Regions from separate parts of the Nonomuraea sp. N2-4H genome, predicted to be linked through region 1. Evidence: riboswitches for the same ligand, from Rfam matches in the RefSeq annotation. Region 1 holds a riboswitch; each other region holds the start of a gene.
What was found. Region 1 has a riboswitch for thiamine pyrophosphate ahead of WBK31_RS22485 (FAD-dependent oxidoreductase). Riboswitches for the same ligand answer to the same signal wherever they lie in the genome.

Region 1 (7,426 bases):
TCCAGCTCGGACTTGGCGTCGTTGACGTTCTTGCCGATCACCCCGGGCACCATGGCGAACTGCTGGTCGTCGCGGGCCTCGTTGTCGCCGTTCCTGAACCAGTCCAAGAACGGCGTCTGGCAGCGCGCCACCGTGATCATCGCGGGCGCGCCCCTGTCCACCTCGGCCTTGGCCTTCGGCGACTGGGCGATGACCGTGCACGGCTCGGCGTCGTCGTCGACCTCGTTGACCTGCACCTGGAAGCCCTGCGAGCCGAGGAACTGGGCCGCCTCGTCCTTCGGCATGCCGGACACGTCGGGCATGGTCAGCCCGGCGCTGACGAAGATGTTGACCTTCGCGCTCTTCCTGACCCGCTCGCCCACCTGCGGCGAAGTGCGGATCACCTTGTCACGCTCGACCTGCTGGTTGGGCTGGCGCTTGACGGTGCCGACGGTCAGCCCGGCCTTGGCGATGGCGGCCCGGGCGTCGTTGCCGCTCATGCCGGTCACGTTGGGCACCACGATGCGCTCGGGGCCGAGGGAGAGCGTCAGCGTGACCGTCGTGCCCTTCTCCAGCTCGGTGTTCGCCGCCGGGTCGCTGCTCAGCACCAGGCCCTCGGCCACCTTCTCGTCGTACTGGCTCTCGCCCTTGCGCGCCTTCAGCCCGGCGTTCGCCAGGTCCTTCTCGGCCAGCGCCAGGTCCTTGCCCACGACGTCGGGCACCTTGACCTGCTCGGGCAGCGAGAAGTACCAGCCGGTCAGGCCCACCGCGATCACCATCACCGCGGCCAGGCCGGCCAGGAACAAGCTCGGACGGAACCGGCGCCGCGGCTCGGGCTGGGCCACCTCCATCCGCGGCTGGATCAGCGTGTGGGCCGGCGCCGCGTGCGGCACCGACGGAGCCGAGTGGACGGAGTGCGCCTGCCGACCCGACGGGGCCGGGGTGTCCGGCTGGATGGCCGTGAGCGCCGCCGTCTGCTGCGAGTGGAACGCCGCCATGCCCGGCAGCGAGGCCGTGCCCGGCGGGATCGACGTCTGCGGCAGCACGCGGTGCGCCTCGACCGCCGCCACCAGCATCGCGGTCGCGTCGGCCGGCCGGTCGTCCGGCTCGCGGGCCGTCGCGCTCGCCACCAGCCGGTCGATCAGATGCGGGACGTCGGGGCAGATCGACGACGGCGGGGGAACGGTGTCGTGGACGTGCCGGTAGGCCACCGACATCGGGGTGTCACCGGAGTACGGCTGCTGCCCGGTCACCAGCTCGAACAGCATGATGCCGGCGGCGTAGACGTCGCTGCGCACGTCGGCGGCGCCGGTCAGCACCTGCTCGGGCGCCATGTAGCCGATCGTGCCGATCAGCATGCCGGTGCGGGTCTGGTTGGTCGCCTCGATCGCCCTGGCCAGACCGAAGTCGACGACCTTGACCCGGCCGTCGTCGGTCATCAGGACGTTCTCCGGCTTGACGTCGCGGTGCACCATGCCGGCCTGATGGGCCGCGCCCAGGGCGGCCAGCACCGGGATGAGGATCTCCAGCGCCTCGCGGGCCGGCAGGCGGCCGCGTTCGCGCAGGATGTCGCGCAGCGTGCGGCCGGGGACGTACTCCATCGACAGGTAGACGACGTCGTTGTCGGTGCCCTGATCGAAGACGGCCACCACGTTGGGGTGTGACAGGCTGGCGACCGACTTCGCCTCGCCGATGAACCTCCTGACGAACGCAGGGTCCTCGGCGAGCGAGCGATGCATGACCTTCAGCGCGACGGTCCGGTCGAGCCGGACGTCCAGCGCGAGATAGACGGTCGCCATACCGCCCCGGGCGATCCGGCCCTCGATGCGGTAACGCCCATCGAGGAGCCGCCCGACCAGGGGGTCCGCAGTCGTCGTGTCCACCCCGCTGAGTTTACGGGCGATTTGCCACCGGGATGGCCTTGCCGCCCGAAACCGATGCGGAGACGTTCCCGTCCGCACCGCCGCGGGGATGCCGATGTGGCCCCGGCGTGTCGCCGGGGCGCACGAAACGGGCCGCTCGCGCGGGCGGCCTCCCAGGAGGCACGCGCGAGCGGCCCCCTGGAAGGCTCACGCGGGCCGTCTTATGGAAGCGGGGCTACGGCCTTCTTCTGGAAGCGGGCTACGGCGTCATGGGGGAGGACGCCTCGGCGTAGCGGCGGCGCGGGATGCGGCCCGCCTGGGCCGCGAGCCGCCCGGCGATCACCGCCTGCTTCATCGCCGCGGCCATCAGGTCGGGCCGCTGCGCCCGCGTCACGGCCGTGGCCAGCAGCACGGCGTCACAGCCCAGCTCCATCGCCAGCGCGGCGTCGCTGGCCGTGCCGATGCCCGCGTCGAGGATCACCGGCACGGACGCGGCCTCGACGATCAGCTCGATGTTGTGCGGGTTGCGGATGCCGAGCCCGGAGCCGATGGGCGCGCCCAGCGGCATGACGGCCGCGCAGCCGGCCTGCTCGAGGCGCCGCGCCAGCGCCGGGTCGTCCCCGATGTACGGCAGCACCACGAACCCGTCGGCCACCAGCCGCTCCGCCGCGTCGAACGTCTCGATCGGATCGGGCAGCAGCGTGCGCTCGTCGGCGATGACCTCCAGCTTGACCCAGTTGGTGCCCAGGGCCTCTCTGGCCAGCCGGGCCGTCAGCACGGCGTCGCCCGCCGTGAAGCACCCCGCCGTGTTGGGCAGCACCTTGATGTCGCGCTTGCGCAGCACGTCCAGCACGGAGCCGCGCGCCGACGGGTCGAGCCGGCGCATCGCCACCGTGGTCAGCTCGGTGCCGGACGCGGCCAGCGCCTGGTCCAGCACCTCCAGCGAGGGCGCGCCACCGGTGCCCATGATGAGCCGGGAGGAGAACTTCTCACCGGCGATGATCAGCTCATCCACCTTGCACCGCCGTCAGCACCTCCACGCGGTCACGGTCGCTGAGCGCCGTCGTCTCCCAGGCGCTGCGGGTGACCACCTCGTCGTTCACGGCCACGGCCACGCCGGTGGTGGCCGTCGTCAGCGTCCGTACGGCCTCCGCCACGGTGGTGCCGTCGGCCACCTCGCGCTCAGACCCGTTAATGGTGACAATCATGAAATTTCCTGAAACCTCCCTGGCGAGCACAGGGTCGCCAGCTCGCTCTCCTCGCCCATCAGGATGGCCGCCGTCAGCGGGGCCATCAGCACCCCGCCGCGGTGGTGCCCGGTCGCGTACGTCAGCCCCGGGGTCCTCGCCGGGCCGATCACCGGAAGGTTGTCGGGGGTGCCCGGCCGCAGGCCCGCCACCACGTCGGCGACCTCCATCTCGGTGACGCCGGGCACCAGCTCCCTGGCGTCGCGCAGCAGCTCGTACAGGCCGCCCGCGGTCACCGTCGTGTCGAAGCCCAGCTCCTCCTGCGTGGCCCCCACCACCAGCTCGCCGTCGCCCCGGGGGACGAGGTAGACCGGCGAGCCGTGGACGGTGCCGCGTACGCAGTGGGTGAGCAGCGGCTGCGGCGAGCGCAGGCGCATGATCTGGCCCTTGACCGGACGCACCGGCACGTCGGCCAGCTCACCGCTCCACGCCCCGGCCGCCAGCACCACCCGGTCGGCCGCCAGCACGTCCCCGTCCGCCCACGCACCGTCCGCCTCACCGGCCCCGGCGACGTCAAAGGCCCGCTCGGCACCGTCACCGGCGGCCCGTTCGCCGGCATCGGCGGGGTACGGCGCGGCAGGCGGTCCGCCGACGTGGTGAGCCCCGAGACGCAGGCCGGTCGCCGGTGCGCCGGTGGGCTTCGACAGGCGTACGCCCGTGACGGCGCCGTTCGTACGGACCAGCTCGCTGACGCGCGCCCGCACCAGCGGAACGCCGCGCCGCTCCAGGGCGGTCAGCAGCGCCGCCGTCACCCGCCGCGGGTTCACCCAGGCGTCGCCGGGCGCGAGCAGCCCGCCGCGCACGGAGGGGGCCAGCATCGGCTCCAGGCGGCGGCACTCGCGCCCGGTCAGCCGTTCGACCGGCAGGTCCAGCTTCTCCATGAACGCGGCCAGCTCGTCCAGCATCGCCATGTCGTCGGAGCCGAACGCGACGTCCAGCGTCCCCTCGGCCCGCAGATCCAGCCCGCCCGCGCCAAGCCCCGAACGGGGGCCGCGGGCCAAGGCACCGGCGGCGGAGACCTCGCCGGCGGGGAGTCCGGCGTCCTCGGCCAGCTCGGCGGCGAAGGCGGGCCAGCGGCTCAGCGCCGCCATGCCCAGCCGCAGCAGCGGCGCCTCGGTGTAGGTGACCTCGCTCACCGGCGCCAGCATCCCGGCGGCCGCGTGGGAGGCCCCGGTGGCGGGCGCGGGATCGACCACGGTGACCGGCCGTCCCTCGCACGCGAGCCGCCAGGCCACGGACAGCCCGACGACCCCGCCGCCCACGATCACGTCCATCATGCGCTCCCTTCGCCGGCATGATCCGGATCAGGTGTCTTGCGGTCGAAGGCCCGTCACAGCCTTCCTCTCAGCCCGGTCACGGCCGGACTCCCGCGCGTCTTACCGCCCACAGCCTACGACCTCGGTACGGGGCGCACGCACCGGCCCCTTATGGTCGCCGTTATGGTCATGAGCGTGAACCATGTCGTGGTGGCGGGAGCGGGTCTCGCGGGTGTGCGTACGGTGGAGGCCCTGCGCGGGCGCGGCTTCGACGGCCGCATCACGCTGCTGGGCCAGGAGCGCCATCGCCCCTACGATCGCCCGCCGCTGTCGAAGGCGGTGCTGAAGGGCGACGCCGACACCAGCTTCATCGACACCGACCTCGACGCGCTCCAGATCGACTTCCGGCCGGGCGTCGCGGCCACGTCGCTGCGCGCGGGCGTCGTGGAGACCACCGAGGGCGAGCTGCCCTACGACGGCCTGGTCATCGCCACCGGCGCCGACCCGATCAGGTTGCCCGGCGACGGCCCGCAGCACGTCCTGCGCACGCTCGACGACGCTCACGAGCTGCGGGTGATGCTCGTACCCGGAGCGCGGGTCACGGTCATCGGCGCGGGCTGGATCGGCGCGGAGGTCGCCACCGCGGCCCGGCGCGCGGGCTGCGCGGTCACGGTCATCGAGGCGGCGCAGACGCCGCTCGCCGCCGCCGTCGGCATGGAGCTCGGTGGCCGCACGATCCCCTGGTACGAGGGCATCGACCTGCGGCTCGGCACCATGGTCGAGTCGGTCGAGGAGGGCGGCGTCCGCCTGGTGGGCGGCGAGTTCGTCGAGTCCCACGTGGTCGTCACCGGCATCGGCGTGCGCCCGGCCGTCGAGTGGCTCGCCAACGCCGACATCGACCTGCACAACGGCGTCGTCACCGACGAGCACCTGCGCACCTCGCTGCCCGGCGTGGTCGCGGTGGGCGACTGCGCCGCGTGGTGGTCGCGCCGCTGGGGCACCCGCCTCAGGGTCGAGCACTGGGACACCGCGCTCAACGCCCCCGACGTCGCCGCCGCGACGCTCATGGGGGAGGAGGCGGTCTACGACCCGGTGCCGTACTTCTGGTCGGAGCAGTTCGGCCACATGCTCCAGTACGCCGGACACCACACCGAGGCCGACCGCCTCGTGTACCGGGGCGAGCCCGAGGGCAAGTGGTCGGCCGTCTGGCTCACCGACGGCGACACGCTCGCCGCGGTGCTCGCCGTGGACCGGCCGCGCGATCTCGTACAGGGCCGGCGCATCATCGAAGCGGGCCATCGACTGGACGCGGAACGCCTGGTAGATCCACAAGTGCCCCTACGAGATTGTGTTGTTTGAGCAAGCACGCCATGTGGTAGTTGTGGTTTCGTGACGCTTTCTGTTGCACAGATCGACCGGGAGACCGAGCAGCTCGTCGACGAGTGGCTCACCCTCCCCGAAGTGGCCCAGCGCCTCGAGCTTCCGATCGGCCGGGCCAAGCAACTCCTCAAGGACCACAAGCTGCTCGGCGTGCGCCGCGGCAGCGGCGGGCCGCAGGTGCCCGCGAAGTTCCTCGACGGAAAGGACGTGATGAAGGGCCTGCCCGGCACGCTCACCGTGCTGCAGGACGCCGGTTACGACGACGTCGAGGCGCTTCGCTGGCTCTTCACCCCAGACGACTCGCTGCCGGGGTCGCCCATCGAGGCGATCAGGGCAGGGCGTCACACCGAGGTCAAGCGGCGTGCCCAAGCCCTCGCTTTCTGAGGCCCGCCTCTACCTCTGCACAGACGGCCGCCGCGACCGCGGCGATCTGGCGGAGTTCCTCGACGCCGTGCTGGCGGGCGGTGTGGACATCATCCAGCTGCGGGAGAAGGGTCTCGAGGCGCGCGAAGAACTCGCGCTGCTCGAAGTCTTCCGCGACGCCTGCGACCGGCACGGAAAACTGCTCGCTGTCAACGACCGGGCGGACGTCGCCTACGCCGCCCGGCCCGACGTGCTCCACCTGGGGCAGGACGACCTTCCTGTGACGGTCGCGCGAGAGATACTCGGCGACGACATCGTCATCGGACGGTCCACCCACTCCGCAGCCGAGGCGTCCGCCGCGGCCGTGGAAGAGGGCGTCGACTACTTCTGCTGCGGCCCGATCTGGCCGACCCCCACCAAGCCTGGGCGCCCCGCGCCGGGGCCGCCGCTGCTGCGGCACGCCGCCTCGCTCGGCACCTCGCGTCCTTGGTTCGGGATCGGCGGCATCGACCTGGGCAACCTCGACGAGGTGATGTCGTACGGCGTGAGCCGGGTGGTGGTCGTCCGCGCCATCACCGAAGCCGACGACCCAGGGGCGGCCGCGGCCGAGTTCGCCAAGCGGCTGGCCGCCGGGCAGGCCCGCTGAAACCTCCGAGGCGCCCGCGCTCCCCGCACGGGCGCCTCCCGTCCTTCCCCGGCCCTCCGGGGTCTTTTCCCGGCCTTCCGCGACTCCTCGGCGGTCTTTCCCAGGCCCTGCGACTCCTCGCGGCCCTTCACGTCCTCCGCACCTTTCGCCGGCCCCGACCGCCTTTCCCCGCCCCGTCCGTGACGAGGCTTCGGAGCGTCCGTGACACGGCGGCGCGTGCCGTCCGTGGCACGGGAGCGCTCCCGCTACGAGGCGGCGGTGTCCGTGACGAGGCGGCGCGCGGTCAGGTCTTGCGGGACGTCGCCGCGATCGCCAGCTCGGTCAGCGCCGCACGGGCCTCCGGCGTGACCGGCGCCGCTTCGAGCGCGGTCAGCGCCTGGCCGAGATAGTCGGAGATCAGGTCCTCGCACTCCTGCAGCGCCCCGCTGTCCTCGATGATCGTGCGCAGCTCCGCCACGCCCCGCGCGTCCAGCTCGGGGTCCCCGAGCAGCCGGCGTACGGTGGCGGCCCCGGCGGGGGAGGCGGCGGCGAGGGTGCGCGCCACCAGCATCGTGCGCTTGCCCTCGCGCAGGTCGTCACCGGCCGGCTTGCCCGTCTCCGCCGGGTCGCCGAAGACGCCCAGGATGTCGTCGCGGAGCTGGAAGGCGATGCCGACGCGCTGGCCGTAACCGGTGCACAGCTCGTCCATCCACG
Region 2 (7,426 bases), 2.3 Mb from region 1:
ATAGGTTGACGCCTCTTCCTGGTCAACCGCCGGTTGACGAAAAGGCCGCCCCGAGTGCCGGGGCGGCCAAGGCGGGGGCGGATCCTCACTGCTCCTTCGTCAGGTGCTCGTTGAGCAGGTGGAAGAACACGTCACCCCGGACGATCTCGAACGGCTCGTCCAGCAGCTCGCCCAGCTCGGCGATGTCGGACGGCGTCCAGTTCCACGCGTTCACGGCGCCGGCGATGAACAGCGGCGTCGAGCCGTCCCACCCCTCGATGTGCCTGAGCAGCCCGTCGCGGTACTCCTGCGCCTTGCCCTGCGGGTAGAGGTTGCCGATGAGCGGCAGCCCGCCCACATGGGCCTGGAGGTCGCCGGTCTCCCACGACTGGATGATGCCGCGCACCGGGGTGTGTCTCCGGTACGAGGAGGCGATCCGCTCGTCGTAGGCGACCCAGCCATTGTCCTCGGCGTTGCGGTGGTTGTAGGCGTAGACCAGGTCCATGCCGGTGCGGCGCATGTAGCGGCCGGTGAGCTTGGTGTACGCGTCCAGGGCGTCCTCCGGCCAGGAGCCCGGGTAGGTGTATCCGGCGCCGGACGGGCCGGCGATGAGCAGGTCGTTGTCGGTGGCGGTGCGCTGGTAGTAGGACAGCAGCGCGGGCCCGATGTCGGCGAGCAGCGGGCTGACCGTCCAGTTGGTGGGGACGCGGCCGCGCGCCGGGTCGTCCCAGATCTGCCGCATGCGGCGCTGGCAGTACTGGATGTTGTCGCCCTCGCCGACGGTGAGCGTGAGGTAGACGCGGTTGCGGAGGGTGGCGCGGGGGCGCGGGCGTACGCGGTCGGAGACCTTGGCGGGCACGCCGGCGTGCACGGTGCCGTTCATGTAGTAGTCGGCGGGCACGACCTCCACCGCGTGCTGCGAGGCGCGGTCGACGCCGCCCCACTCGCCGGCCACGTCGTTGGAGAACCATCCCGCGTACGGCGTCGTCGGCTTGACCTTGCTGAAGATCTCGTCGAGCAGCTTGCCGGTCTCGCCTGCGGCGGCAGCCAGAAGACCATGGCGCGGCTGGCCACGGTGTAGTCGCGGAAGTAGGGGAACGGCTCGACGCGGGTGGGGGCGGTGGTGGTGGCGGTGACCAGGTACTGGTTCCACAGGTCCACGTCGACGAGCAGCTCGCGGGTGCCGGCGGGTGGGGTGAAGCGGTAGATGAAGTAGCCGCCGCCGTCGGCGAAGCGGTTGGACTCGCCGCCGATGGCCGAGTTGACGCCGTCGAAGAGGAAGGGCGCCTCGGCGTCGGTGCCGGGGGTGAAGGAGGCGATCTGGACGCCGTCCGCCTTCACGACCACGGAGCCGACGGACGCGCCCCAGCCGTCGTCGCCGAGCGAGTCCTGGAAGCGCAGGAAGACGCCCTCCTCGCCGGACAGCTCCTGGCTGAGGTCGAACGTGCGCACCGCCCGGTTGGAGGTGTCCCTGATGCGCTCGGTCTCCCTGGCGATCTCCCGCCACTGGACGCCCTCGACGGAGACGGTCCTGGTCGGGGGCAGGCCGCTGAGCAGGGCCTTGGTGCAGCGGGGAAGAGCTCGTCGAGCTGCCAGCGGTAGGTGGCGAGCACGTCGTCGGGGTCGAAGCGGCCGCGCAGGTCGGTGATGACCTTCAGCCGGTACTCCTCGGCCTGTTCGGCGGTGGCGGCGACGGCGTTCTCCAGGCCGGCCAGGGTGGTGGCGACGTTCACCGAGTCGGGGACGTCGGGGTCGATCAGGATGGCGCCGCGCACCTCGCCGCGGTAGCGGGCGACGAGGTCGAGGGGCCGTTCGTGGCGGGTGACGGCGGCGCCGGTGCTGGACAGCCAGCGCTCGTCGAAGCCCTCCTTGTTGTAGTTGAAGTACAGGCGCGGGCGGCGGCGGTTGACGACGCCCTGGAGCGTGGTCAGAAGCAGCTGGTCGTTGCCGTGCAGGGTGGCGATGTCGGCGTAGTCGAGACGGGTCGGGCGGCCGAAGCCGGGCAGGAGTGGGGCCGTAGCGGGCGCGGATGCGGAGGCGGGGGCGGCGGGAAAGCTGAGTCCCAGCGCGCCGGCCGCGAGCACCGTGCCGTTCGCCAGGAGGAATTCACGTCGGGACACCATCGGCGTTCACTGCTCCTCGTCGGGGGAGACCAGGAATGACAGCGTTGTCATCGCGTCGGTAGGCAACGTAACAATGTGAAGGTTTGTTGTCTATGGTGTAAATGGGGCGAGATTTCCGGAACAGCGGCCGGCGGGCCGACCCGCCCTCGTTTTGTGCATGCACGAACGGGTTTCGCCGCTGAAGCATCCGGGTAAGCCCGACGTTAATTTTGAGCTGCCTCCTTCCAGGAGCCACGGATGTCCCGTGTCACGCTCACCCCCGCCGCCCGAGACGCCCTGCGCGGCAACGAAGTGGTCTTCTTCGACTGGCACGTCACCGGCCTGTGCTGCGCCGACGCGGGCGAGTTCTCGGTCAGGCCGCTGCGCCGTTCGCGGCTGCCGCGCCGCGCCCGCCGGCTCGGCCCCACCGACCTGGTGTACGCCCACCCCACCGCCTGGGTGCATCTCGCCGAGCTGCCCGTCACCATCGACGTCCGCCCGCTGTGGCGGTGGCGGCGCTTCACCACCGATCTGCTTCCTGACGCCGGCCTGCGCTGCTGTCTGGGGCGCCCGGTTCACGACCAGTCCCCTCGCCAGAGACACATGGGAGGTAACCGGTGAAGCTGCGTTCCATCATCATCTGGACGGCGGTGGCCATCGTCGGTGCCGTAGGATGGGCGGTGCTCGCCCTGTCGAGGGGTGAGAACGTCAACGCGGTCTGGCTCCTGTGCGCCGCGCTCGGCTCGTACGCGATCGCCTACCGCTTCTACGCCCGCTTCATCGTCCGCAAGGTGCTGCGTGCCGACGACCGCAGGGCCACACCGGCGGAGCGGCTGGACAACGGCATCGACTACCACCCGACCGACCGGCGCATCCTGTTCGGCCACCACTTCGCCGCGATCGCCGGGGCCGGGCCGCTGGTCGGGCCGGTGCTGGCCGCGCAGATGGGCTACCTGCCCGGCACGATCTGGATCATCGCCGGCGTGATCTTCGCCGGGGCCGTGCAGGACATGGTGGTGCTCTTCTTCTCCATGCGGCGCAACGGCAGGAGCCTCGGGCAGATGGCCCGCGAGGAGATCGGCCCGATCGGCGGGGCGGCGGCGCTCATCGCGGTCTTCGCCATCATGATCATCTTGCTCGCGGTGCTGGCGCTGGTCGTGGTGAACGCGCTCGCGCAGTCGCCGTGGGGCGTCTTCTCCATCGCGATGACCATCCCGATCGCCCTGTTCATGGGCTTCTACCTGCGGGTGGTCCGGCCGGGCCGGGTCGTCGAGACCACCGCCATCGGGGTCGCGCTGCTGATCCTCGCCATCGTGGCCGGCGGCTGGGTGCAGGAGTCGAGCTGGGCGCCGTACTTCACGCTGAGCCCGTCGGCGCTGGCGCTGTGGCTCATCGCGTACGGGTTCATCGCGGCCGTGCTGCCCGTCTGGATGCTGCTCGCGCCGCGCGACTACCTGTCGACGTTCATGAAGATCGGCACCATCGTGCTGATCGCGGTGGGCATCGCGGTCACCATGCCGCCGCTGCGGACGACCGCGTTCACCGACTTCGCCTTCAACGGCGAGGGCCCGGTCTTCGCCGGGTCGCTGTTCCCGTTCGTGTTCATCATCATCGCCTGCGGCGCGCTGTCCGGCTTCCACGCGCTGATCTCGTCCGGCACCACGCCCAAGATGATCCAGAAGGAGACGCAGGTCAGGATGATCGGCTACGGCTCCATGCTCATGGAGTCGTTCGTGGCGGTCATGGCGATCACGGCGGCCTGCGTGCTCAGCCCCGGGCTCTACTTCGCGATGAACTCACCGGCCGGCGTCGTCGGCGCCACCGTGCAGAGCGCCGCAGAGGCCGTCTCGACCATGGGCTTCGTCATCACGCCCGAGCAGCTGCAGGCGGCGGCGGAGGCCGTGCAGGAGGAGACGCTGATCGCCAGGACGGGCGGCGCGCCCACCCTGGCCGTGGGCATCTCGCAGATCTTCTCCGGCTTCCTCGGCGGCGAGGGGTTCCAGGCGTTCTGGTACCACTTCGCGATCATGTTCGAGGCGCTGTTCATCCTCACCACCGTGGACGCCGGCACGCGTGTCGGGCGGTTCATGCTCCAGGACACGCTCGGCAACCTGTGGCAGCCGATCTCCCGGGTGAGCTGGTGGCCCGGCCTGGTCGCGACCAGCGCCGTCGTCGTCGCGGCCTGGGGCTACTTCCTTTACCAGGGCGTCAACGACCCGCTCGGCGGCATCAACCAGCTCTTCCCGCTGTTCGGCATCGCCAACCAGCTCCTCGCCGCCGTCGCGCTCACCGTCGCCACCACGCTGCTGATCAAGAGCGGGCGGCTCAAGTGGGCCTGGGTGACGGCCGTCCCGCTGGCCTGGGACGCGGCCGTCACGCTCACCGCGAGCTGGCAGAAGGTGTTCTCGTCCGACCCCACGCTCGGTTTCTTCGCCCAGCGCGACCGCTACCAGCAGGCCCTCGACCAGGGCCAGCTCCTCGCGCCCGCCAAGTCGATGGACGCGATGCGGCAGATCGTCGTCAACTCGACCGTGGACGGCGTGCTGGCCGCGCTCTTCGCCGTGCTGATCATCGTGGTCATCCTGGACGCCGCGCGCATCTGGATCACCGCGATCCGCTCGCCCGAGCCGCTGCCCACCACGGAGGCGCCGTTCGAGGAGTCGAAGATCGTCGCGCCGTCGGGGCTCATCGCCACCCGCGAGGAGAAGGAGCTGATGGCGAAATCAGGCTAGGTGTCAGGGTGCCAGCCACTCGGCGGTGGGCCAGCCCTCGCGCCGCCACGCGCTGTCCCAGAACATCCACTCGTAGGCCGCCGCCCGCCCGTACGCCTGCGCCATCGCCTCGCGGGTGTCCGGGGACGCGGCGGCGGCCAGCCGGTCGGTGATCGCCTTGGCCCGCTCGACGGAGGCGGCGAACTCCGGGTCGGAGTAGGTGGAGATCCACTTCGCGTACGGGTGCGCGGGGTCGTCGCCGGCCTTGGCGAGCAGCGCCGTACCGACGTCCTGGTAGATCCAGAAGCACGGCAGCACCGCCGCCGCGATCACCGGATACGGCTCCGACAGCGCCGTGGCCTGCAGGAACGACGAGTACGCCAGGCACGTCGGCGACGTCGCGATGCCCTTGGCGGCATCGCCCAGCTCGTCGATGTAGCCGGAGTGCAGCTCGCGCTCGGCGACCAGCGCGGTGTGCGCGCTCTGCGCCCAGAAGGCCGCATCGGCGGAGTCGCCGGCGCGCACGGAGGCGGCGGCCAGCGCCTTCGCGAACGCCTCCAGGTAGCGGGCGTCCTGCACCATGTAGAAGACGAAGGTGTCGCGGTCGAGTGAGCCGTCGCCGAGTGCCGTGACGAAGGGGTGCTCGTGGATGGCGCGCATCAGGTCGGACGTGCGCTGCCAGATGTCATCGCAGAACATCGCGTCTCTTTCGGAGGGGTCTGCCCGGCGGGGGCCGTTACCAGATGTTGTGGAAGTGGTGCACGGGGCCGTGGCCGTGGCCGACGCCCAGCGAGTCGGCGGCGCGCAGCGCCTCCGTGAGGTAGTCCTTCGCCGCTCGCACCGCGCTCGGCCAGTCGTCGTGCCGGGGCCGCAGCGCGGCGATCGCCGAGGAGAGCGTGCAGCCCGTGCCGTGGGTGTTCTTGGTGTGCACGCGCGGGGCGGACAGCTCGATCGTGCCCTCGGGGGTGGCCAGCACGTCGACGCAGGTGTCGCCGTCGAGGTGGCCGCCCTTGAGCAGCACCTGGCGGGCGCCGAGCGCGCGCAGCCTGGCCGCCTGCTCGTGCATCTCGGCCAGGCCGCTCGCCTGCGGCTCCTCCAGCAGGTCGGCCGCCTCGGGCAGGTTGGGGGTGATGAGGTCGGCGCGCGGCAGCAGCGTGCGGCGCAGCTCGCTCACCGCGTCGGCGGGCAGCAGCCGGTCGCCGCTCTTGGCGACCATGACGGGGTCGAGCACGACGTACTTGGGGCGGTAGGTGTCGAGCGCCGCCGCCACCGCCTTGATCAGGTCGGCGTCGCCCAGCATGCCGATCTTCACGGCGTCGGCGGGCACGTCGGTGAGCAGCGTGTCGAGCTGCTGGGTCACGAACTCGGCGGGCACCTCGTGGATGCCGGTCACGCCCGTGGTCGTCTGCGCCACCAGCGCGGTGATGACCGTCATGCCGTACGCGCCGAGCGCGGAGAAGGCCTTGAGGTCGGCTTGGATACCGGCGCCGCCGCTCGGATCGGTGCCCGCGATGGTCAGAACTTTGGGTACGGCGTCAGCGGCCATGACGTCCCTTCGCTAGTGCGAACTAGATCAGGTTCGACGGGTGTGATCTCAGCCCGGCATTTCGGGCACCCCGCGTCAAACGTTCACTCTAACAGGCCGGGTCGTTGACCACACGTTCGAGTATCGGCATCGTGGGACGGGTGGCCGCTGACGAGACGCGCGACGGCGTCTCCCTGACGAACCTCGACCAGCCGCTCTTCGACGGCGCGGGCGCAACCAAGCGCGACCTGGTCGACTACCTCGACGCCGTCTCCGGCCGCATCATCCCGGTGCTGCGCGGCCGCCCGCTCTCCGTCATGCGGGTACGCCCGGGGCAGCAGCCGTTCATGCAGAAGAACCTGCCCAAGTACGCCCCGGACTGGGTGCGCTCGGTGCGGGTGTGGGCGGACTCCTCGCAGCGGCAGGTCACGTACGCGCTGTGCGACGACCGCAGGACGCTGCTGTGGTTCGCCAACCAGCGGGCCGTCGAATACCACCCGGCTCTGTACGCCGGCGATCATCCCACGCACATGGTGCTCGACCTCGACCCGCCCGAGGACTCCTTCGCCCTGGCGGTGCGGGGCGCGCACCTGGTCAGGCAGGCGCTGGCCGACTCCGGGCTGGCCGGGGCGGTGAAGACGAGCGGGGCCAAGGGCGTGCACGTCTTCGTGCCCGTCGCGCCGGGCACCGCGATGGACGACCTGGCCGCCGCCACCCGCGCGCTGGCCGCCCGCGCCGAGCGGCTGGACCCGGCGCTCGCCACCACCGCGTTCATCAGGGAGGACCGCGCGGGCAAGGTGTTCATCGACTCCACGCGGGCGGGCGGCGCCACGGTGGCCGCCGCCTACAGCCCGCGCATCCGCCCCGGCGTGCCCGTCTCGTACCCGGTGGCGTGGGACGACCTCGACGGCGTACGTCCCGGTGACTTCACCGTCCACAGCGCGATCGAACGGCTGGGCGGGGCCGACCCATGGGCCGAGCACATGCCGCCGCCGCAGCCGCTGCCCGCCGACCTCGTCGAGGAGGGACACACGATCCCGGTGGCGCGGGTCCAGGCGATGCACGAGGGCAAGCGGCGCGCTCGCGCTCGCCGCGGGGAGTGACGCGCG
Region 3 (7,426 bases), 2.8 Mb from region 1:
GCGCTACCCGACTACGAGCGCACCAAGCGGCAGCGGCAGTTCCTCAGCGCGGTCGTGAAGAAGGCCGCGAGCCCCGGGGTGCTGCTCAACCCGTTCACCGCGATCCCGCTGGCGGCCAGCGCCACCGACGCGGTCGAGGTCGACACGGGCACGGGCGCGTTCGACATGCTCTCGCTCGGGCTGGCCATGGGCGACAGCCCGGTGACCACGGTGGTGCCGTTCGGGGGCAACGAGACCGTGCCCAGCGGCGCGGCGGTGAAGTGGGACCGGCCCAAGGCGCTGGCGTTGTTCAACGCGATCAAGGAAGACCGGCCGGTGCCGAAGGACGTCGTCGACTCCAACTGACCACCTCGCTCAGGTCCGGGACCCCGGGCACCCCCGTCCGGGCTTCGGGGCTGAGGGCGCCGCGCTCAGGTCCCGGACTCAGGGCGCCGCCCTCAACCGCCGAAGCCCGGGGTGCCGTGCTCAGGTTCCGGGGCCGGAGGGCCGTGTGGTCTCTTCGGTTTTCCGCGCGTGCCGGGGCAGCCGTACGGCGTCAAGGTCCCCACCACGTGGACCGACGGTTTTCCGCGCGTGCCGGGGACAGCCCCGGGCGGGACGTACGCTGGGGGCATGCCCGAACTTCCCGAGGTGGAGTCCCTCACTCACTTTCTGCGCGAGCGGGCGGTGGGCCGCGCGATCGCGGGGGTCGATGTGGTGGCCATCCAGGCGCTGAAGACGTTCGATCCGCCGGTCACCGCGCTCAACGGGCTGACCGTGACCGGCGTGGCCAGGCACGGCAAGTTCCTCGACCTCGACTGCGACGGGCTGCACCTGGTCATCCACCTGGCGCGCGCGGGGTGGCTGCGCTGGCGCGACGACCTGTCGGGCGCGAAGCCGGTGCGGCCCGGCAAGGGGCCGCTGGCCGTACGCGTGCGGCTGGCGCCCGACGAGGAGGGCCTGGCGCCGGGGTTCGAGCTGACGGAAGCGGGGACGCAGAAGCGCCTAGCCGTCTATGTCACGAAAAATCCGGACGATGTGCCGGGCATCGCCGCCCTCGGCCCCGACCCGCTCGCCGAGTCGTTCACCGTCGAGGCGCTCAAGCGCATCATCGGCGGCAAGCGCACCCAGATCAAGGGCCTGCTGCGCGACCAGAAGGTGATCGCCGGCATCGGCAACGCCTACTCCGACGAGGTGCTGCACGCGGCGAAGATGTCGCCGTTCAAGATCGCCGCCACGCTGACCGACGCGCAGATCGCCGACCTGCACGAGGCCATCGTGACGACGCTGCGCGACGCGGTCGAGCGGGCTCGCGGCCTTGCGGCCAAGGACCTCAAGGCGGAGAAGAAGTCGGGGCTGCGGGTGCACAACCGTACGGGGCAGTCCTGCGACGTGTGCGGCGACACGATCAGGGAGGTGTCGTTCGCCGACTCCTCGCTGCAGTACTGCCCGACCTGCCAGACCGGCGGCAAACCGCTCGCCGACCGCCGCCTGTCCCGCCTGCTCAAGTAGGCGGGCGTCCGGTGCACCGCCTCGCGCAGGCCATGATGGAGTCATGACCGTTCCTGAGATCGAGGCCAGTGCCGTACCCGCAGACGCTTACCTGCTCGACGTCCGCGAGCAGGAGGAATGGCTGGCGGGCCACGCGCCGCAGGCCGTTCACATCCCGATGACGCAGATCCAGGGGCGCGTGGACGAGGTCCCCGACGACCGCACGATCTACGTCGTGTGCCGGGTGGGCGGCCGTTCCCTGCAGGTCGCGGCCTGGCTCAACCAGCTCGGGCGCGAGGCGGTCAACGTCGGCGGCGGCATGCAGTCGTGGGAGGCGGCGCGGCGGCCGATGGTCAGCGAGACGGGACAGGAGCCTTTTGTGGCATAAGTCGCCCACTATGGCGAATTAGTCGCCATTGAGGCATCATTGGGGCGCAAACTACAGATCGTCGCGGGAGCTCGGGGTCGCCGGGCTGAGAGGGCAGCACAACCATCCGCTGCCGACCGCCTGAACCTGTCCGGGTAATGCCGGCGTAGGGAGTGTGCGATGTCGCACGGCGTCGAAGAAGTGCCGCTGACCCTTGATGGAGAGGCCCCCAAGACCCTGGGCGTGCTCGATCAGGGCGCGCTCTGGGCCAATCTCGGGGTCAGCCTGCTCGGCTTCTCCGGAGCCCTGCTGCTGCTCGATCCGCTGGGCAACGCCCCGCTGACGCTGGCGGCGGCGCTGATCGCCACCGTGGTGGGCAGCCTCATCGGCACCGCCATGGTGGGCCTGTCGGCCGTCCCCGGCACGCGGACGGGCAAGCCCGCGATGGTGCTGCTGCGCGGGCTGTTCGGCGCCCGGATCTCCTACGTGCCCACGGTGCTGAACATCATCCAGATGATCGGCTGGGGCGCCTTCGAGCTCTGGGTGATCGCCAAGGGCGCGGGCGCGATCTTCCCGGCGGTTCCGTACCAGGTGTGGGTGATCGTGGCGGGCGTGCTGACGGCGGCGCTGACCATCTGGCCGCTCGGCTCGATCCGGCTGCTGCGCCGCTACGTCACGGTCGGCGTGATCGTGGCGATGATCTGGTTCACGGTGTTCTTCCTGCGCGAGGCCCCGTCGCCCGAGGGCGGGAGCTGGACGGCCTTCCCCGCCGCCGTGGACTACGTGATCGCGCTGTCGGTGTCGTGGGTGCCGATGGCGGCCGACTTCGCCCGGCACTCGCGCTCGGGCCGGGCCGCGTTCACCGGCGTGGTCGGCGGCTACACGCTGGCCCAGGTGGCCTGCCTGGGGCTGGGCGTCTACGCGGTGGCGCTGGCGGGCGCGGACGGCGTGCTGGCCGACCAGACGACGGTGTTCAACCCGTTCGTCGCGGTGCCGCTCGGCGCGCTGTTCTTCGGCATCCTCGTGCTGCGCGAGACCGACCAGTCGTTCGCCAACGTCTACTCCACCACGATGTCGCTGCAGAACCTCATGCCGCGGGTGGACCGGCGCATCCTGTCGACCGCCATCGGCGTGGTCACGATCGTGATCGCGCTGTTCGCGGACGTGAACTCCTACGGCGTGTTCCTCGGCGTGATCGGCGCGGTGTTCGTGCCGATGTTCGCGGTGCTCGCGGTCGACTACTTCGTGCTGCGCCGCGGCGAGGGCTGGAACACCGCCGAGGACGCCCCCTCGCGGTGGTCGATGCTGGTGCCGTGGGCGCTGGGCTTCGCCGCGTACTGGCTGACCACCTCCACGCCGACCTTCCCCGCCTGGGACGGCTGGTGGGCCGGTGTGCGCGACGCGCTCGGCTTCGTACGGGAGCCGTGGATGAACGGCGCGCTGGGCGGCGCCTTGGTGGCCGCCCTGATCACGCTGCTCATCGGGCTCATCCAGCGATCGCGCGCCGCTCGACGTTGAGCAGATGCTGCTTGGCCGCCGCGCCGCCCGGGTAGTCGCCGAGCTCGCCGTCCTCGCGCAGCACCCGGTGGCAGGGCACGATCACGCAGACGGGGTTGGAGGCCAGCGCGTTGCCGATCGCCCGCAGCGCGCGCGGCCTGCCGATGCTCTCCCCGATCCGCTCGATCGTCGTGGTGGTGCCGTAGGGGACCGCCATGGTCTTCTGCAGCACCGTACGCGCGAACGGCGTGGCCAGGGTCAGGTCCACCGGCGTGGCGAACGCGCGCAGCCGCCCGGAGAAGTACGCGTCGAGCTCCCTGCGCACCGGGTCGAGCCGGCGCAAGTCGGGCCCGATGAACTGGCCCAGATGCCGCGTGACCCGCTCGAACACGTCGTTCTCCGCCTCATAGCTGCACGCCACGATGCCCTTGGCGGTCACCGCCAGCACCAGCCTGCCCACCGCGCCGTCGTAGGTGCCGAACGCGATGTCGGGTGGGGTCTCGCCCCGATAGGTGCTGGAGGTCACTCGCAACAGGGCATCGAGATCGTTGCTCGACATACCCCTCACCCTCCCACCTGCCGGGAATCACCGTGACCGCAGCGTATCGGACGGATCGCCCGACGCACCCACCGCGCCACGTGCACTATGGAGTGGTGGGGGACGAATGGGCCGGTAGTGACGATGAGATCGCTCGTGCGGCGCTCGCCAGCTCGCCCAACGCCATCGTGGCGCTCGACCGCGACCAGAGCGTCCTGGTGTGGAACGCCGCCGCCGAGCGCATGTTCGGCTGGAGCGCCGACGAGCTGCTCGGACGCCGCGCGCCGATCGTGCCTGAGGAGCTGACCGCCGAGCACAACGCGGTGCTCGAGCGCGTACGCACGGGAGAGCCCGTCTCGCTGCGCACCAAGCGCCTGCACGCCGACGGCCGGGTGCTCGACCTGCGGGTGGACATCAGCGCCCTGCGCCTGGGCAGCGCCGTGGCCGGCTACGTGTGCGCCTACCACCCCGCCAGGGCCGACGAGGTGGCCGAGCACCGCATGGCGCGCAGGGCCCGCCTGGTCGCCCGGCTCACCGACGTCGTGGGCGACATCAACTCCGAGCTTGAGCTGCCCGCCGTGCTCGACCGCATCTCGGCCAGCCTGACCGAGCTGACCGGGGCGGACGCGGGCGGGTTCGTCCTCATCGAGGGTGACAAGCTGCGGCTGGTCAGCACGTACCAGCTTCCCGAGGCGATCAGGGGCATCACCACCGACCTGCGGACGAGCCTGGTGGACAAGCTCTTACGCACCGGCAAGACCGTGCTGCTGCAGTCCGAGGGGCTCGACGACCTGGTGTGGGCGCGGCTGAAGGGGCTGCACACGATCGCTTTGGGGCTCGCGGCCGTGGGCGGGCGGCCGTACGGCGCCCTGTACGCCCTGTTCGCCCGGCGCACCCCCGGACACCTGGAGCTGGAGCTGCTGGAGCTGCTGGCCGGGCACGCCGGCATCGCGGTCGGCAACGCGGTCGCCTACCAGGAGGCGGTGCGGCAGCGGGCGCACGAGCGGGCCGTGTTCGACGCGAGCGCCGACGGCATCGCGGTGCTCGACCAGGAGGGCAACGTGGTGCGCTGGAACCCGGCCGCCGCCGAGCTGACAGCGCTGCCCGCGGAGTCCGTCATCGGGGGGCCGCCGCCGTTCCCGCTGCCCAAGGCCGGTGAGAAGGGCACCTTCCAGCTCGACAACGGCCGCTGGCTCGACGTGGTGAGCGCGCAGATCGAGGAGACCGGCGAGGTGGTCGTCGACTTCCGCGACGTGACGGCGGCCAAGGAACTGGAGGAGGCCAAGGACCTGTTCCTGGCCACGACCAGCCACGAGCTGCGCACCCCGATCACCATCGTGCGGGGCTTCGCCAGCACGCTCGACTCTCGCTGGGACGCCATGACCGACCAGGCCCGCCGCTCGGCCGTGCACACGATCGCCGAGCGCGCGAAGTCGCTGGGCGTGCTCATGGACCACCTGCTGCTCGGCGCGCGGGCGGGCGCCGACGAGCTGAAGGTCCGCATCGAGGAGTTCGACCTGCGGGAGCGCATCGTGGCGGCCACGCTGGGGCTGCCCGAGCTGTCGGACCGGCACCGGGTCGAGGTGGACGTCCCCGAAGGACTGCCCCGCGTGCTGGGCGACGCGCTGGCCACGGACATCCTGCTGGGGCAGCTGCTGGAGAACGCCTTCAAGTACTCGCCGAAGGGCGGGCTGATCAGTGTGGCGGCCTGGCCTGAGGACGACAACGTGGTCGTCGTCGTGGACGACGAGGGAGTGGGAATCGCCCCTCCTGACCGCGAACGCATATTTGAACGCTTCGTCCAGGTGGACAGCGGCGACCGGAGACGGTTTGGTGGAGTGGGGCTCGGTCTCTACATCGTCCGCAGCCTCGCTCGTGCACAGGGGGGAGATGTGAGCGCGCATCCGAGACCGGGAGGGGGCACCAGAATGCGGCTCGTTCTGCGGGCCTCTTCCTCTATCGGATCCGACACACCGATGCGGTAACGAGGTGGTCACGGTTGCGCTGATCTATCTTCCAATGTGTACAAGCTGTGATCGAGATGCGGTTTCTGGGATCGAGTAACGGGGCATTTCGGTCGTACCGGGGAGTGTTCCCGCGGGGGGCACAGGGAACGGGGAGGTGGGTGTGTCAAGCGTGGTGCTGCTGCCGTACGCGCCGTCCAGCGTTGCCGTTGCCCGCCAGCGTCTGAGCACTGATCTGCAGGACAGTGGGGTCTTCACCTCGGCCATCGACGATGCCGTGCTCGTGGTGAGCGAGCTGCTGAGCAACGCGCTGCGGCACGCGCATCCGCTGCCGTCGGGCATGGTGCGGGTGGCGTGGCTGTGCAGCGACGATCACATCGAGGTGGCGGTCAGCGACGGCGGCGCGGCCACCGAGCCCCGAGCGGGCCGGCCGACGCTGTCCTCGCTGGGGGGCGGGGGCTCGGCATCGTGGAGTACGTCGCCGAGAGCTGGGGGGTCAGGCACGACGGTGACACCACGACCGTGTGGGCGATCCTGCCCGCACCGAGCAACAAGGTGAACGGGCAGGTCGCGGCGCTCAGAGAGGCCGGCTAGCCAGCACGGCGCGCTCGCCCGTGGCCCACGCCGTGGAGACGAGCAGATAGAGCCCGGCGGCCAGCGGCAGCACGAGCGCGGCCAGCACAGAGCCGTACGGCAGCAGCGGCATGATCCTCCTCAACGGCTCCGGCTGCTCCTCTGTGATCTTGATCTGGCGGGCGGAGAGCCACGCCACCACGATGACCAGCGCGATGACCGATACGAAGACCAAAACCGGTGCGCTGACCAGACCGAAATGAGCGATGACTCCGGCCAGCTGCTCCCCGAGCGGAGCCCCGAACAGGGTGTGCCCGGCGAGCGCCGTGGGATGCGTGGCCACCCGGTACATCAGCCACAGGAACGGCAGCTGGGCGAGCGACGGCAGGATGCCGGCGAACGGCGACGAGCCCTCCTTGGCGTAGAGGGCGGTCATCTCCCTGTGCAGGCGCTCGGGGTCGCGCCGGTGACGCTCGCGCAGCTCGCGGAGCTTGGGGGCGAGGCGTTCGCGGATCTTCGCCGTACGGGCCTGGCGGACGTTGAGCGGCAGCAGCGTCAGGCGTACGGCCAGGGTGAACAGCACGATGCCGAGCGCGGCACTGCCGCCTGAGGCGTCGATGATGAGCGTGACAAGAGAGTCGATCATGAGCCCTGATTCCTTTTGAGCGAAGGGGACCCCGTTGGATGGGTTGCCTTTCGGCAGAAGGGACTCCGTTCGGCGGGTTTCCCATCAGCGAAGAGGGCCCGTTGCAGCGGGGTGATGACGACGGGCTCGCTCGTCATGCCGAGCAAGCCCCGCTCGACGGGGTCGCGGAGCGCGGAGAAGCGCGGAAGGCGCGGAAAGCGCGGAAACGCGGCGAGTAGCGCGGAGAAGCGCCGAAAAGCCGAGAGCGCGGGGAAGCCGAGAAGCGCCGAGAAGCGCTTACATGCGCCGAAAGCGTGGAGAAGCGCCGAAAGCCCCGTCCGACGTGTGCACGTCGAGAAGCGGGGCGCGCCTAAGGGGCGCGGGGACGCGGA
Region 4 (7,426 bases), 1.5 Mb from region 1:
GGGCGCAGTCGGGGCAGGTGGCCGGGTTCATCGGAATGATCTTGGCGACGAGGATCCGCATGTTGGGGTTGCTCGCCCGCATCTGGTTCACCAGCGTGGTGAACGCGCTGATGATCGTCGCGGGCGGGATGTTGCTCCACACGTCGTTGGTGCCGAAGTGCATGAGCACGATGTCGGGGCGCGTGGCCGAGAGCCAGCCGGGCAGCAGGTTCTGGTTCGCCACGTTGGTGGCGAGGTAGCCGCCGTGTCCCTCGTTGTCGCCGTCGTGCTCGACCCCGCAGCCCTGCGGCGGCAGCGTGCCGACGAAGTCGATGTTGGTGTGGCCGGTGCTCAGCAGCCGGTTCCACAGCAGGGCGCGCCAGCAGCCGGGGGAGCCGGTGATCGAGTCGCCGAGCGGCATGATCCGTACGGCCGCGGCGTCGGCCGGCGTCGTCGCGAACAGCACGGCCGCGATCACGGCCACCATCCCGGCCAGCACGGCACCGATCTTGCGCATGGTCCGCTCTCCCGTCGTCAACCTGCGCGCAGATCGTAAATTTCGCCTATGGGTGCGGAAAAGGGAATGATCGGCTCACCCGGGGCGACCTGGGGAGACGCATGTAACTTTCACGTTTGCGTGCGCGGGCCGGGCCCGCTCGGGGCGGGGGCCGCGCGGGGTAAGGCGTCAGACCGGTGCTCCGGGCTGCGACGCCGTGTCGGGGGCGCGGACCACCGCGAGCGGGCAGGGCGCATGGTGCAGCATGGCCTGGCTGATCGACCCGAGCAGCATGCCCGCGAGCTGCCCCCGCCCGCGCGAGCCCACCACCAGCAGCTCGGCGCCGGCCGCCGCCTCCTTCAGCACCTCGACAGGATGCCCGTGCACCACCTCGGCGGTCACCTCCACGCCGGGATGTTCGGCGCGCAACGGGACGAGCGCGCTCTGCAACGCCAGCAGGTGACCCTGTTCGCTGTCGTCGTCGGCGGGTTCGAAGCCGCCCGGCTGGGGCCAGGCCCACGCCTGCACGACCCGCAGCCGCGCCCCGCGCAGCTCGGCCTCGGCGAAGGCGAACTCCAGCGCCTTGCCCGCGCGGGCGGACAGGTCGGTGCCCACCACCACCTCGCCGGGCGTGGCGGCGCGGTCGCGGATGAGGACGACGTTCGTCTCGGCGTGCGCGACGACCCCGTACGCGACGGAGCCCACGAGCAGCCCGCGCACGCCGCCGAGGCCGCGGCTGCCGACGACCAGCAGCTCGGCTTCGGCGGACGCCTTGACCAGCGCCGCGCGGGGATCGCCGGGGAGCAGGACGGTCTCCACGCGGACCTGGGGCCGCTCGCGCAGCGCGCGGTCCTTGGCGGAGGTCAGCACGGACTGCGCGTTCTCGCGCATCCACCGCGCGACCTCGGCGTACCGGACGGAGGTGCCCTCCTCGCACACCCACGCGGGCACGACGTGGGCGACGGTCAGCGGCACCTGGCGCAGCGCGGCCTCGGTGGCGGCCCAGCCGGCCGCCTCAAGGCCGGGGCGGGAGCCGTCCACACCAACGATGATCACGCTCGGCTCCTCAGGACTGGACGTAGCATTCCACCTCGGCGCGCCGGAACGACAGCCCCTTGGCTTCGGAGCCGCGGACGCAGGCCCGCTCGGCGGCGCTGAGCTTGAGCGTGCCGCAGACGGTCACGCCGGCGTAGGTGCGGCAGTCGAGGGTGGGGTCGGTACGGCCGACGCGGTAAAGCTCTCTGACGTTCGCGCGGCACTTGGCCTTGCCGGTATCGGAGTAGCGGCACTGGGCCATCAGGATGTCGTACTGCTCCTGGCTGACCTCGTGCTGTTGCATGCCGTCCCCGGCGGCGGCGGTGGCGCCGGATGCGGCCATCACGACGAGTAGTCCTGCGACAGCGGCGATTCTCATCATGTTTCCCCTGATGGGGTCCGTACCGCTGAGAAGTGCCCCCAAACCTTTTCGGGTGGGTTTGGGACCTTGGCGGGGGTGGGTACGATCAGCGCCGTCCGAACGCGGGAGCCCGGTGGAGACCGGGCTGAGAGGACGGCTGCGAGCCGCCGACCGCCAGAACCTGCTCCGGGTAATGCCGGCGAAGGGAGTTTGCGCGATGAGCGACGCGCGCTTTTCCAAGATCTACTGCGGTGAACTCCGGGTCCCGATGCGCCAGGTGCGCCTGTCGAACGACAAGACGGTCACCCTGTACGACACCTCGGGCCCGTACACCGACCCCTCCTACGAGCCCGATTTGCGCCGGGGCCTGCCGCGCCGCCGGGCGGAGTGGATCGAGGAGCGGCGGGCGGCCGGCCATCCGGTCACCCAGGTCGCCTGCGCCCGCCGGGGCCTGGTGACCAAGGAGATGGAGTTCGTGGCGGTACGCGAGGGCGTCTCGCCGGAGTTCGTCCGCGAGGAGGTGGCCGCGGGCCGGGCCATCATCCCCGCGAACGTCAACCACCCCGAGTCCGAACCCATGATCATCGGGCGTAACTTCCTCGTGAAGATCAACGCCAACATCGGCAACTCGGCGGTCACCTCCTCCATCGAGGAGGAGGTGGAGAAGATGACGTGGGCCACCCGCTGGGGCGCCGACACGATCATGGACCTGTCCACCGGCGCGGACATCCACGAGACCCGCGAGTGGATCCTGCGCAACTCCCCGGTCCCGGTCGGCACCGTGCCGATCTACCAGGCGCTGGAGAAGGTCAAGGGCCGCCCTGAGGAGCTGTCGTGGGAGGTCTTCCGCGACACCCTGATCGAGCAGTGCGAGCAGGGCGTGGACTACGTGACCGTGCACGCGGGCGTGCGGCTCGCGCACGTGCCGCTCACCGTGGGCCGCAAGACCGGCATCGTCTCGCGCGGGGGCTCGATCATGGCCGCCTGGTGCCTGGCGCACCACCGCGAGAGCTTCCTGTACGAGAACTTCGCCGAGATGTGCGAGATCCTGGCCCGCTACGACGTGTCGTTCTCGCTCGGCGACGGCCTGCGGCCCGGCTCGATCGCCGACGCCAACGACGAGGCCCAGTTCGCCGAACTGCGCACGCTGGGCGAGCTGACCAAGATCGCGCGCGAGCACGACGTCCAGGTGATGATCGAGGGCCCGGGCCACGTGCCCATGCACAAGATCAAGGAGAACGTCGACCTCCAGCGCGAGCTGTGCGACGACGCGCCGTTCTACACGCTCGGCCCGCTCGTCACCGACATCGCGCCCGGCTACGACCACATCACCTCGGGCATCGGCGCCGCCATGATCGGCTGGTACGGCACGGCCATGCTCTGTTACGTCACCCCCAAGGAGCACCTCGGCCTGCCGGACAAGGACGACGTGAAGACCGGCGTCATCACGTATAAGATCGCCGCCCATGCCGCCGACCTGGCCAAGGGCCATCCGAAGGCGCAGGAGTGGGACGACGCGCTGTCGGACGCGCGCTTCGAGTTCCGCTGGGAGGACCAGTTCGACCTGTCGCTCGACCCCGACACGGCCCGCTCGTTCCACGACGAGACGCTGCCCGCCGCCCCCGCCAAGACCGCGCACTTCTGCTCGATGTGCGGGCCGAAGTTCTGCTCGATGCGGATCAGCCACGACATCAGGCAGGCCGGTTACGCGGCGAAGGCGGCCGAGTTCCGCCGCCTCGGAGGCACGATCTACGTGGAGTGACACATTGTCCAATTGTCCAGAGGCTGTCCAAAACCGCAGGTCTGGACAAAGTTCGCGGGATATCCGGCCCATTCGATGGCACGGTGAGGAGCGAGCCCGGCAGCGGGGTGCCGCCGGGCGTTCCTCACACCACCGGAAAAAGGGGGATTTCCTGTGTCCATCACTGCTCGTATGGCCGGCCTGCGCAAGCGCGCGGCGGTCGTCGCCGCCGCGTCCGCCGTCGCCGTGGGGCTCGGCGCCGGGCTCGGCGCCACGCCGGCCTCGGCGGGCGTCCACCGGGGGGTGGCCGGGTGCTTCGCCTGGTCATGGGGAGACGGGAACACGTCGGTGACCGTTTACTGGCACAACCGGTGCAAGACCAAGCACAAGATCACCATCAAGTACAGCCTGGGCTGGACGACCAAGACCTACTCGGCGAACGTCGCCGGGGACGGCAAGGGTCACAAGAAGTTCCAGACCGCCTCGATCGTGTCCATCAAGGACTCGGGCCGCGTCTAACCGGGGAGCGTCTCGCCGCCGATCGGGGCCAGCACCTCGCCCGTGTAGTACGAGGACAGCCGGTCGGAGGCGAAGAACACGTACGAGGGGGCGATCTCGTCCGGATGGGCGGGTCGCCCCATCGGCACCTGCTCGCCGAACTTCTCCACTTTCTCCTCCGGCATCGTGGCCGGGATGAGCGGCGTCCACACCGGTCCGGGAGCCACCGCGTTGACCCGGATGCCGCGCTCGACCAGGTTCTGGGCCATGGAGTAGGTGAACGCGTTGATCGCGCCCTTCGTGGCGGCGTAGTCGATGAGCGACTTGTTGCCGCGCAGGCCGTTGATCGACGAGGTGTTGATGATGGCCGCGCCCTCGCGCATGTGCGGGAGCGCGGCCTTCATCACGCGGTAGTAGCTGTGGATGTTGACGGCGAACGTGTGCTCCCACTGCTCGTCGTCCAGCTCCTCCAGGCCGCTCACCGGCTGCTGGTAGGCCACGTTGTTCACCAGCACGTCCAGGCCGCCCAGCTCGGAGACGGTCTGCTCGACGACCGAGACGCAGTGCGCGCGGTCGGCGAGGTCTCCGGGCAGCAGCACGCAGCGCCGCCCGGTCTCCTCGACCAGCTTGCGGGTGTGCGCGGCGTCCTCGTGCTCGCTCAGGTATGCGATCGCGACGTCCGCGCCCTCCTTGGCGAACGCCACGGCGACCGCCCTGCCGATGCCCGAGTCGCCGCCGGTGATGAGCGCCTTCTTGCCGGCGAGCAGGTCACGGCCGACGTAGTCGCGCATCTCGTCGCGCGGCTCCGGCGCCATCTCGCCGGTGCTGCCCGGGTAGGGCTGGTTCTGGGGTGGTGGTGTCTGTGACATGACCTGCGGGCTGCCCGCGGTCAGGTATGGCTAACGCCTCTCATCGGACGAATCCCTGTGACCTGAGCCAGTCGCGGGCCACCAGCACGGGCATGTCGCCGTCCACGTCCACCTGCGCGTTCAGGTCGCGCATGACGTCGTCGGTCAGCTTCGCGCTGATGGGCGCGAAGATCTTCGCGATCTCCGGGTGCGCGTCGAAGAGCTGCCGCCGCATCGTCACCGCCGCGTTGTACTGCGGGAAGAAGTGCCGGTCGTCCTCCAGGAGCACCAGGCCGAGCGCCTTCACCCGGCCGTCCGTGGTGGTGACCATGCCGAACGTGCACTGCCCGGTGGCCACCGATCGGTAAAGCACGCCGACCGACAACCTGCGCACGTTGGCCCTCGGCACGTCCTTGCCGTACTGCAGGCCGTAGCCCCGCAGCATGCCGAGGAAGCCGTCGTCGCGGCCGAAGGTCTCGTGGTCCACGCAGAACGTGCGCTGCGGCAGCGGCACCTTGGTGATGTCGGAGATCTTCGACAGGCCCCACTTCTCGGCCGACGCCTTGGTGACGCCGAGCGCGTAGCTGTTGTTCAGCGGGGCGGGCGGCAGCCACACGATGCCGTTCTCGCGCAGGTCCAGGTCGCGTACGGCCTCGTACTGCGCCTGCGCGCCCTCCACCGGCTTCTGCTGCCCCAGGTAGGTGATCCAGCCGGTGCCCGTGTACTCCCACATCAGGTCGGCGTCGCCGCGGATCAGCGAGGCGCGGGCGTTCACGCTGCCCTGCACGTTCGTCTGGTCCACCACGTCCGCCCCGGCCGCGGTGAGGGCGACCACGGCGATCTTGCCGAGCACGAGCTGCTCGGTGAACTCCTTGGAGGTCACCCGCACCCGCTTGCCCTCCAGATCGGGGATCGGGCGGATGCTGCCCGGCTCGATCGGCGGCACGAACGACGACGCCGGCCGCAGCCCGCACCCGGCGGCACAGAGCAGGACCGCGAGGGCGGCGGCGAGAGCCCTCATGTGAGGCCCTTCGGGGACAGCAGGCGCTGCGCCAGCCCGGCCCCCCAGTCGATGAGCAGCGCCAGCACCGCGATCAGCACGCATCCGGTGACCAGGATCAGGTTGCGCTGCGTGCTCACCCCGGTGGTGATCAGGTCGCCGAGCCCGCCCGAGCCGATGAACGCCGCGATGCCCGCCGTGCCCACGTTCAGCACCAGCGTGGTACGAATGCCCGACAGGATGACCGGCACCGCCATCGGCAGCTCCACCTTGAACAGCACCCCCGACGCCGACATGCCGATGCCGCGCCCGGCGTCCACCAGGCGCGGATCCACCTGCTCCAGGCCCACCATCGTGTTGCGCAGCGTGGGCAGCAGGCTGTAGGCGAACAGCGCGGCGACCGCCGTCCAGAACCCGATCTGGAACAGCACCGCGAGCAGCACCACCAGGCCCACCGCCGGGGTGGCCTGGCCCAAGTTCACCAGCGACAGCACCACCGGCGTGGCCTTGCGCAGCGCGCCCCGCGTCAGCAGCACGCCCAGCGGCAGCGCCACCGCGAGCACCAGCACGGTCGAGAAGAACACCAGCTGGATGTGCTCCCACGTGCGGCGCATCAGGAACGGCAGGCTCAGCGAACCCCGCTCGATGCCGTCGAGCGGCACGATCTGCGTGTAGCCGACCATCGCGGCGGCCACCGCCAGGTAGCACAGCGGGGGCAGGAACGCGCGCCACGACCGCCCGATGCGCGGCTCCGGAGTGGTCGCCTGCCTCTCGGCGGCGCTGTCGACCGTCATCCGGCACCGCTCCTCTTCAGCCGCCGCTCCCGCTCGCGGGCCTTGATCGACTGGACCGCGTTCTGCACCGTGCTCAGCGACAGCGCGCCCGCGTACGTACGCCGCCTGCCCTCCACCGGCAGGATGTCGGTGTCGGCGTTGAGCAGCGCCTCCAGCGCGTCCTGCAAGGTGCTGCGGTGACTGATCGTGCCGGTCACGGGGGCGCCCGCCGAGCCGGCAGGACCCGTACGGCCCTCGAGGTCGGCCGTGCTCACCCAGCGCAGCGGGCGGCGCATCCCGTCGGTGATCAGCGCGTAGCCCCGGCCGTCGCGCTCGACCTCGCGCAGCACGTCGGCGCAGTCGCGGTCCTCCGGGAAGAACGGCACCTGGTCCAGCTCGATGTCGCCCACCTTGGTCAGGCGCAGCAGCCGCATCGATGAGCCGCTGCCGAGGAACTGCTCGACGTACTCGCTGGCCGGGTTCGTGAGGATCTCGGCGGGACGGGCGTACTGCACGATGTGCCCGGGGCGCTGCATGATCGCGATGCGGTCGCCGATCTTGAGCGCCTCGTCCACGTCGTGCGTGACGAAGACGATCGTCTTGGCCAGGTCGTCCTGAAGACGGAGCAGCTCGTCCTGCAGCCGCTCGCGGGTGATGGGGTCGAGCGCGCCGAACGGCTCGTCCATGAGCAGCAC

Region 2: linked by a shared signal. The riboswitch ahead of thiD (bifunctional hydroxymethylpyrimidine kinase/phosphomethylpyrimidine kinase) and the one ahead of WBK31_RS22485 (FAD-dependent oxidoreductase) in region 1 are both predicted to bind thiamine pyrophosphate.
Region 3: linked by a shared signal. The riboswitch ahead of WBK31_RS35505 (cytosine permease) and the one ahead of WBK31_RS22485 (FAD-dependent oxidoreductase) in region 1 are both predicted to bind thiamine pyrophosphate.
Region 4: linked by a shared signal. The riboswitch ahead of thiC (phosphomethylpyrimidine synthase ThiC) and the one ahead of WBK31_RS22485 (FAD-dependent oxidoreductase) in region 1 are both predicted to bind thiamine pyrophosphate.

What each region holds. Positions count from the first base shown of each region.
Region 1 covers NZ_CP147987.1:4,886,474-4,893,899, reverse strand. The annotation lists gene pknB (Stk1 family PASTA domain-containing Ser/Thr kinase) at 1-1,862, opposite strand, end outside; gene WBK31_RS22495 (thiazole synthase) at 2,101-2,856, opposite strand; gene thiS (sulfur carrier protein ThiS) at 2,849-3,049, opposite strand; gene WBK31_RS22485 (FAD-dependent oxidoreductase) at 3,046-4,365, opposite strand; TPP riboswitch at 4,353-4,469, opposite strand; gene WBK31_RS22480 (FAD-dependent oxidoreductase) at 4,534-5,703, shown strand; gene WBK31_RS22475 (Rv2175c family DNA-binding protein) at 5,734-6,108, shown strand; gene thiE (thiamine phosphate synthase) at 6,086-6,733, shown strand; gene WBK31_RS22465 (polyprenyl synthetase family protein) at 7,017-7,426, opposite strand, start outside.
Region 2 covers NZ_CP147987.1:7,140,837-7,148,262, reverse strand. The annotation lists gene WBK31_RS32810 (hypothetical protein) at 86-1,132, opposite strand; gene WBK31_RS32805 (GxGYxYP domain-containing protein) at 1,317-2,102, opposite strand; gene WBK31_RS32800 (hypothetical protein) at 2,340-2,702, shown strand; gene WBK31_RS32795 (carbon starvation CstA family protein) at 2,699-4,813, shown strand; gene tenA (thiaminase II) at 4,817-5,491, opposite strand; gene thiD (bifunctional hydroxymethylpyrimidine kinase/phosphomethylpyrimidine kinase) at 5,529-6,338, opposite strand; TPP riboswitch at 6,326-6,421, opposite strand; gene WBK31_RS32780 (DNA polymerase domain-containing protein) at 6,479-7,420, shown strand.
Region 3 covers NZ_CP147987.1:7,688,978-7,696,403, reverse strand. The annotation lists gene WBK31_RS35520 (LCP family protein) at 1-345, shown strand, start outside; gene WBK31_RS35515 (DNA-formamidopyrimidine glycosylase family protein) at 613-1,491, shown strand; gene WBK31_RS35510 (rhodanese-like domain-containing protein) at 1,535-1,858, shown strand; TPP riboswitch at 1,912-2,028, shown strand; gene WBK31_RS35505 (cytosine permease) at 2,018-3,355, shown strand; gene WBK31_RS35500 (methylated-DNA--[protein]-cysteine S-methyltransferase) at 3,324-3,893, opposite strand; gene WBK31_RS35495 (PAS domain S-box protein) at 3,989-5,857, shown strand; gene WBK31_RS35490 (ATP-binding protein) at 6,009-6,395, shown strand; gene WBK31_RS35485 (membrane protein insertase YidC) at 6,414-7,055, opposite strand; gene WBK31_RS35480 (DUF6412 domain-containing protein) at 7,405-7,426, opposite strand, start outside.
Region 4 covers NZ_CP147987.1:6,385,917-6,393,342, reverse strand. The annotation lists gene WBK31_RS29240 (cellulose binding domain-containing protein) at 1-496, opposite strand, end outside; gene WBK31_RS29235 (universal stress protein) at 665-1,531, opposite strand; gene WBK31_RS29230 (hypothetical protein) at 1,542-1,892, opposite strand; TPP riboswitch at 1,984-2,096, shown strand; gene thiC (phosphomethylpyrimidine synthase ThiC) at 2,089-3,633, shown strand; gene WBK31_RS29220 (hypothetical protein) at 3,787-4,131, shown strand; gene WBK31_RS29215 (SDR family oxidoreductase) at 4,128-4,979, opposite strand; gene WBK31_RS29210 (glycine betaine ABC transporter substrate-binding protein) at 5,020-5,979, opposite strand; gene WBK31_RS29205 (ABC transporter permease) at 5,976-6,752, opposite strand; partial or broken gene WBK31_RS29200 (ABC transporter ATP-binding protein) at 6,749-7,426, opposite strand, start outside.